One region of the Leucobacter exalbidus genome, then DNA from elsewhere that is predicted to be linked to it. Evidence: riboswitches for the same ligand, from Rfam matches in the RefSeq annotation. Region 1 holds a riboswitch; the other holds the start of a gene.

Region 1 (3,407 bases):
GCCGATCAGCGCCGTAAACGCGACGCCGACGACCACGGTGGGCAGCACGAACGGCACCGTCATGAGGGCCCGGGCAATGCCGCGGCCGCGAAACTTCAGCCGGTACAGCACATAGGCGGCCGGCAATCCCAGCACGAGCGACGTGATCGTCGCCAACACCGCCTGCGTGAGGGTTTGGCCGATGACCCGCCAGGTGCGGGCGCTGCCAAACACCTCACCGAATCCTCCGAGGTCGATGCGGCCGTCAGCCAGAAACCCGGTCGCGACGAGCGAGAGCACCGGCCACAGAAAGAACAGGGCCAGAAACGCGAGCGGGGTCGCCGCAGCGAGGGTCCACCAGAGTATTGGGGAGGACCCCCGCCGCCGCGCACCCGTGATCAGTGGTTACAGCCCGATCTCGTCGCCGAGGGTGCGCAACCAGCCTTCGCGGCCGCGTTCAATCTCAGCGGCGCTCAGGTCGTGGGCCTGCTGCGCGGTGGGCTCGGGGGCGAACTGTGCCCAGGCTGCGGGCAGCTCGACCGCACCATCGACCGGGTTCATGTACATCGTGTCGGGGATAGTGCGTTGAAACTCGTTCGATACGAGGTAGTCGACGACCGCGCGTGCCCCCTCGGGGTTCGCGGCATTCGCGAGTACGCCCGCGTATTCGGCCTGCCTCGTGCAGGTGCCCAGCAGCGCCTGCGTGCTCGCTGCGTCGCCCGCCTCGTTGACGGTGAACGCGGGAGACGAGGCGTATGAGACCACGATGGGTTTGGTGCCGCCCTCGCCGCCCTGGGTGAACTGGCCGTAGTAGGCGTCGCTCCAGCCCTGTTCGATGCGGGCGCCGTTGTCGAGCAGGGCCTGCCAGTAGTCGACGTAGCCGTCTTCGCCGAATGCGGCCACGGTGCCCACAAGGAAGGCGGCGCCGGTCGATGAAGCGGTCGGATCGAGCAGCACCGTCTGGTCGCGGTATTGAGGCTTCACGAGGTCTTCGTAGGTTTCGGGCGCGGCAATATCGTGCTCGGCGAACCAGCCCGTGTCGATGTTCACGCAGGTGGCACCAAAGTCGACGGGCACCATGCCCGTCTCGGCGATGAGCTGAACACCTTCGGCGGTGCTGGCATCAGCACCTGCACCGGTACCAGCACCGGCGGCCGATTCAGCGGCAATCGCGAACTCCGCGGCGCCTGCGGGCAGCTGCTTCGGTGCGTAGGGCTCCACTACGTCGCGCTCCACGAGCCGCGAGGCGAACATGGTGTCGACGCCAAAGAAGGCGTCGGCGATGGGCGCCCCCTGGGTGAGCACCAGCTTGTTCGTGAGCTCCCCGCCGTCGCCAGCCGCCACGACCTCAACGTCGTACCCGGTCGCCGCACTCGCTGCTTTCGCGAACGCGTCGTTGGGAAAGCTGCTGTGCACCGCCAGCGTGACGGTGTTGCTGCCCGAAGCGCCCGCCTGGCCTGCGGCACCGCTATCGGCACCGCTGTCGGCTGCGCCCGTGGCGCACCCCGCCAGCATCGTGAGCGCGATCGCCGCGGCACCAAGACCTGTGAAGCGCACGGCTCGCGCTTGCTGTGAGCCTCGCGCAGCTCGCACTCCCTGCGTGCCTCGCACGGCTCCGCCTGAGCGCTCCTGGCGCGTGGTCAAAACTGCATGCTGCATGAAGTCGTCCTTCCTCCGCTGGCATGAACCAGATCAGGTTAAACGGTCGGAGCAAGCGTGCTCCCTCTCAGCCCCGCGCATCAGGACTCCCGTGGATTGTGACCCCAGCCTAGCCCTACTCCTTGGGCCGACGCCAACCGGGCAGTTTAAACCGGCCACGCGGCTGCGTGATCGGCCCGGTATCGCCCTGCGACCGGCCCGCGTGATCATCGCGGGTGAGCGGCTCAGCATCGCCCGCATCCCACGCAAACGCCCGCAACAGTGCCTCGGATTCTTCGGCCGACAGCCCGTCTACTGACGCAGCTGACTCGCGCTGGGCCGCTGCTGCAGCGGCCTCCGCTGCCTCAGCCGCCTCGATATCAAAGATCTCGGGCGCGGGCCGCGGCTCAGGTTCCTCGAGCGGCTCAGGCGCTTCGGGCTCCTCGGGTTCTTGATCCGGATCAATCCCCCGCGCGTCATCAAACGCGTCGTAGTCACCGAGCTCGGGGTCGGCGCCCCAGGTCTCGCCCGCGTCGCCCCACTGCGGGGTGTCTACCTCGTCGTCAGGGCGTCCCCAGGTGTTCACCGCGCGCTCGGTGCGTGCGCGCGCGAAGAGATCCACCACCGGCGCCGTCACGGGTTCGACCGGGCGCTGCGGGTCTTCGCCGAAGCCTGCGTCTGCATCGAGGTCGTCACCCAGATCATTCGTAGCGTCTGGTGCCGCGCGCACGCGCGACAGGTCAACGGTCTCGGCGTCTTCGGGGCGTACCGCCCGGGCAGCGGCTTCGGCGGCCGCCGTGCGCTCAGCATTCCAGCGTGCGATCGGTTCGGGCAGCGCCACCGCGTCTTTCACGCGTGAGTAATCAGCGCGGGCCACCGACACCCCAATCAGCAATCCGACCGCGGCCTCGGCGGCGACTAGCCCGCCCACGAGCCACGCATCGGGGCCCGTGTGCGCGAGGCGGCCGGGCCCGAGGGATCCGGTGGCGAGCGCGCTCAGCCCCGCCACGACCAGACCCGTGCACACCGCGGCGATGACCGGCAGCGCCAGGGCGACGGGCCACGTGGCGCGGCGCAGTTCGGCGCGGCGGGCCAGCAGCGCCCCCACGGCCACATTGGCCAGCACCAACAGCAACGGTGCAATGGCGCCGAGTGATCCGGCGCTGCCCGGCAGCGCCCCAAACATGGGTAGCAGCGGCAGGGTGCCCACGGTTTCGGTGAACGGCGAGATCATGCCGCTGAGCTCGAAGCCGGCCCCGCTCAGCCACGACAGCGACCACACGATCGCGATCGGCAGCAGCGCGAGCTGCGTCAGAAACAGCAGCACCGACCCCAGCACATCGAGCTGCAGCGCCTGGGCCAGCGCGATCACATCGGCGAACCCAGTGGCGAGCGCAACGGTCACCGCGATCGCCGCGGTGCCCACGACCGCCGCGCAGGCACCCGCGGTCAGCCGGTAGACAGTGGCCGCCCGGGCCGGAAACGCCGCGACGCCCGCGAGCCCCAGGTGAGCCATGCCCCGCTGCACCGCGCGCACGCAGTAGCGCCACCACCCCGCACCGCTCGTGGCGGCAGCCAGCACGAATGCGGCGGTAGCCGACACCGTATAGACCAGCGTCGCGGTGATCACCGACGCCGTGATCCCTTGCGGCGCAGACCCCCCGGTCACGTGCACAGCGGCAAACGCGACGGCAGCGAATCCCACTGCACCGCCGATCAGCCCGGCCACGCCGATGCCGCCGCGTCGCCCGAGACGGAGACCGGCGCGCACCGCAAACGTCACGCTGATC
Region 2 (3,407 bases), 2.6 Mb from region 1:
GGGGTCGGTGCCGGCGATGCTCAGCACGCGGGGTATCTGGGTCATGCGCTCCACTCCTCACGTAGCTGGGCCGCGGCTTCGCGGGCGTCTGTCGCGGCGCAGATTGCCGAGACGACGGCGATGCCTGCCGCGCCCACACGTCGCAGGGGCTGTGCGTCGGCCAGGCCGATGCCGCCGATCGCCACGCACGGCAGTGCTGCCTGCGCGGTGACCGCTGCAAAGCCGTCGATGCCGAGCACCGGCGGATGGTCGGGTTTGGTGGAGGTGGCGCGCACCGCCCCCACCCCGAGGTAGTCGGCGGTGCCCGCCGGTAGCGCGCGCACCGCGGCGAGGTGGGCCGCACTGTCTGCGCTCAGCCCGAGAATGGCGTCCTCGCCGATCAGCGCCCGCACGGCGCGAGGGTCGAGGTCTCCCTGCCCCACGTGTACGCCGTGCACCGCAGCCCCCAGGGCTTTCGCACGGGTGAAGACGTCGACGCGGTCGTTCACGAGCAGGGTCGCCCGGTCGCTTATTGCGTGTGCGAGCTGCAGCAGGGTCTCGAGCAGCTGCTCATCTGAGGCGTTTTTGTGGCGCAGCTGCACCGTGGTGGCCCCGCCCGCAACGGCGTCGATCGCGGTCTGCACCACCCCGCGCTCACCACACAGGGCCTCATCGGTGACGAGGTAGATCGAGAGATCGATGGCGCGCGCTGAGGCATCTGGCACTGAGATATCCGACACTGAATCGTTTGGTGCACTCATGACAGCCTCACCCGCGCTGCGACGGTTGCGGCGTCAAGATCGTGCAGCCGGTCGATGAACCGCCACCCGAAACTGCCGGGGCCCTCTGCATCTGCCGCAGCGAGCTCGGCGGCAATTGTATACACGGCGGTCGCGGCCGCCGTTGCGGCGAGCACATCCAGCCCACCACGCGGGCTAGGCGCGTGGCCGCCCGATGCTGCGCTCTCGTGTGTGAGCGACAGGAATGCCGCCGTGACCGCGCCGAGTGCGCAACCGCCCCCGGTGACCTGCGTAAGCAGCGGGTGGCCGTTCGCGACCCTGATGGTTTCAGTGCCATCGGTGATCAGATCGACCGCGCCCGAGATGGCAATCACCGCGCCGGTCGCCTCGGCCAGGTGAGTGGCTGCGGCGAGCGCGGTCTCGGGAAGATCGGTGGCGTCGACGCCGCGGCCGCCGCTCCCCTGGCCTGCTAGTCCGATGATCTCTGAGGCATTGCCGCGAATGGCGGTGGGTGCCAGTGCGAGCAGTTCGCGGGCGAGATCGGTGCGCACCGTCAACGTGCCGACGGCCACGGGATCGAGCACCCACGGGGTGCCGGCGTCGTGTGCCGCATGGGCCGCTTCAAGCATGGCGGTGCGCTGTTCGGCGTGGGGTGTACCCAGGTTGATCAGCACGCCAGAGGCGATGCGGGCGAACTGGCCGGCCTCAATGGGCACGTCGACCATGGCCGGGGCGGCGCCTAAGGCGAGCAGGGCGTTCGCGGTGAAATTTGTCACCACCGTATTGGTGACGCACTGCACGAGTGGGGCTCGCTCCCGCAGAAAATCGAGCATTTGGGCGCATTGTTCAGAGGTTAGACGCGTGCGCATCTATAACATCCCTTCGCTAGTACTAACTAGATCAGGTTCGACGGGTGTAATCTCAGCCCGCCATTCGGCGACGGGCACCCCGTGTCACAGAGCCCAACATAGCCCACGAGTTCAGAAACACCGAAATTTCATGTCACACAGCTACGACCAGCACCAAGTTTGCTCCGCACACCCACCAATCACTCAGTGACGGATGCCCCGTCTGAAAGCGACCGCCAGGCCTCCATGCTGTCGCGCCCAAATTGCCACGCGTGTACGTCAAGGCGAGTCGGACGTTCTTGGGAGACGGTGATGCGATCAATATTTCGGCCATTATTGGAATGCACGTGAATCCATCCGGGGGCACGCCACCAGACGTCGTCGTGGGCACCGTAGTAGTCGGGTGCGCCGAAAGCTACGTCGCTTCGCCTAGCAACGTTTGACCAGCCGTCCATGAAGCGAGCAAAGCCCACTCTGCTCCCGTCAACTTCCACCGCGGTGACGATTCTTCCCGTGCCCGACAGCTGTACGTGAGCACCGAGCTGCGTGCGGGCGTAGACGACAGTCGCATCGGTTTGGGGGCGCCCGAGCAGATCAAGATAGATTGTGTAATTGCCAGAACTACGCGACGGCATCGCCATGGTCGCATTCTGGCCGCTCATGACGGCGGTGAGCTTAACCAGGGTCGCGTTAGCCTGACCCGAGCTGAAGTGCACCGCCAATTCTCGACGACCGTACCGATACAAATCGGCATGCCCGGCCGTTGCTGAGGGCGGCCCCCATGCCGAGTGCAACTGTTCTCGCGTCGCTGGCCACGTCATGCCCGGGACAAGTGTTCGGGCATACTCATTCGGCTCATCGGCCTCGCCCGTGCTGATCTCAACCTGCGCGATCGCTATGTTGCCGTCTTGCACTTGAACTTTGAGCCCAGCGTCCCAAACAATGAGCCGCCCGATGCCGCCCGAAAGTATCTCGTGACGTCGCCGCGCTCCGCCCGTCTGCTCGATAACCTCAACAAATGCATCACTAAACTCGGGAGTCCCAAGCGTCTCAAGGAGACGCCCGAGGCGGCCCGGAGGAAGGGTCCATTGCAAAGTCGGCTCAATGCTGATCTGGGATAGGCCCCCGGCTTCGAATTCAAGAAAGACCCGAATCCCGTCCGCAGCAAACTCGTCACGAGTGGCGTCTACCGGCTCGCCCAAGATCAAGTGCGCAAGGTCGCGCGTGCTCCCCTGCGTGAGCCCGGCGATCAGCCCTTCGGGGCGCGGGTACGAGTTTTCGCCGGTGAGCAAGAATGTCAGACGATGCACTACCCCGTCCACGATGCACGGTTGCCAGGACTGAGCTGCAAGTTGCTGCACAACTTGAACGATGTCGTCCTCTGGCGTTGCCCCGAGTACGTCAGCGTGACGCCACAGTTCACCGTGAAATGGCGTCTCTATTGACCGCGATGGTGCCGGAGACCAGACTTCGGGTGTCTCTTGGCGCTTTCCTGGGTGTGATAACTCCAGCTCGGGGTGCTCGCCACGCCAGCATTCCATTTCGAAAGGCGTTTCTAGCCATCCCTCGGTCAGCACCTGAGCGTACTGTTCAGGGGTCAACGCGAACCGCGCGTCGGCTGAGCCATGCCCGACCTGCTGATCAACGCCGATCCACGGCCGCCCCGTCGTCGTCTCGACCCCCACATTGGGGCGTCTGAGTACTTGGACAAAGTGCTTGGGCACTGCTTGTTTGCGTTTGCGCGGCATCTGCGAATCACCCCCTGGAACACTCATTGGCTGAAGTAGCGACTGGCCAAGCTTCGCACAGTCGATTGGCGAGTTTCACCTATGTGGTGTGT

Evidence for each region. A riboswitch is a leader RNA that binds a small molecule or an ion and turns the genes downstream of it on or off. The one in region 1 is predicted to bind thiamine pyrophosphate.
Region 2: it holds a riboswitch for thiamine pyrophosphate, as region 1 does, so the genes downstream of both, thiM (hydroxyethylthiazole kinase) here and JOF28_RS12975 (thiamine ABC transporter substrate-binding protein) in region 1, are expected to answer to the same signal.

What each region holds. Positions count from the first base shown of each region.
Region 1 covers NZ_JAFIDA010000001.1:2,853,604-2,857,010, reverse strand. Annotated here, with positions in the region: gene JOF28_RS12980 (ABC transporter permease) at 1-279, opposite strand, end outside; gene JOF28_RS12975 (thiamine ABC transporter substrate-binding protein) at 385-1,638, opposite strand; TPP riboswitch at 1,632-1,741, opposite strand; gene JOF28_RS12970 (cell division protein PerM) at 1,754-3,407, opposite strand, start outside.
Region 2 covers NZ_JAFIDA010000001.1:265,778-269,184, reverse strand. Annotated here, with positions in the region: gene thiD (bifunctional hydroxymethylpyrimidine kinase/phosphomethylpyrimidine kinase) at 1-45, opposite strand, end outside; gene thiE (thiamine phosphate synthase) at 42-740, opposite strand; gene thiM (hydroxyethylthiazole kinase) at 737-1,588, opposite strand; TPP riboswitch at 1,580-1,680, opposite strand; gene JOF28_RS01250 (hypothetical protein) at 1,768-2,877, opposite strand.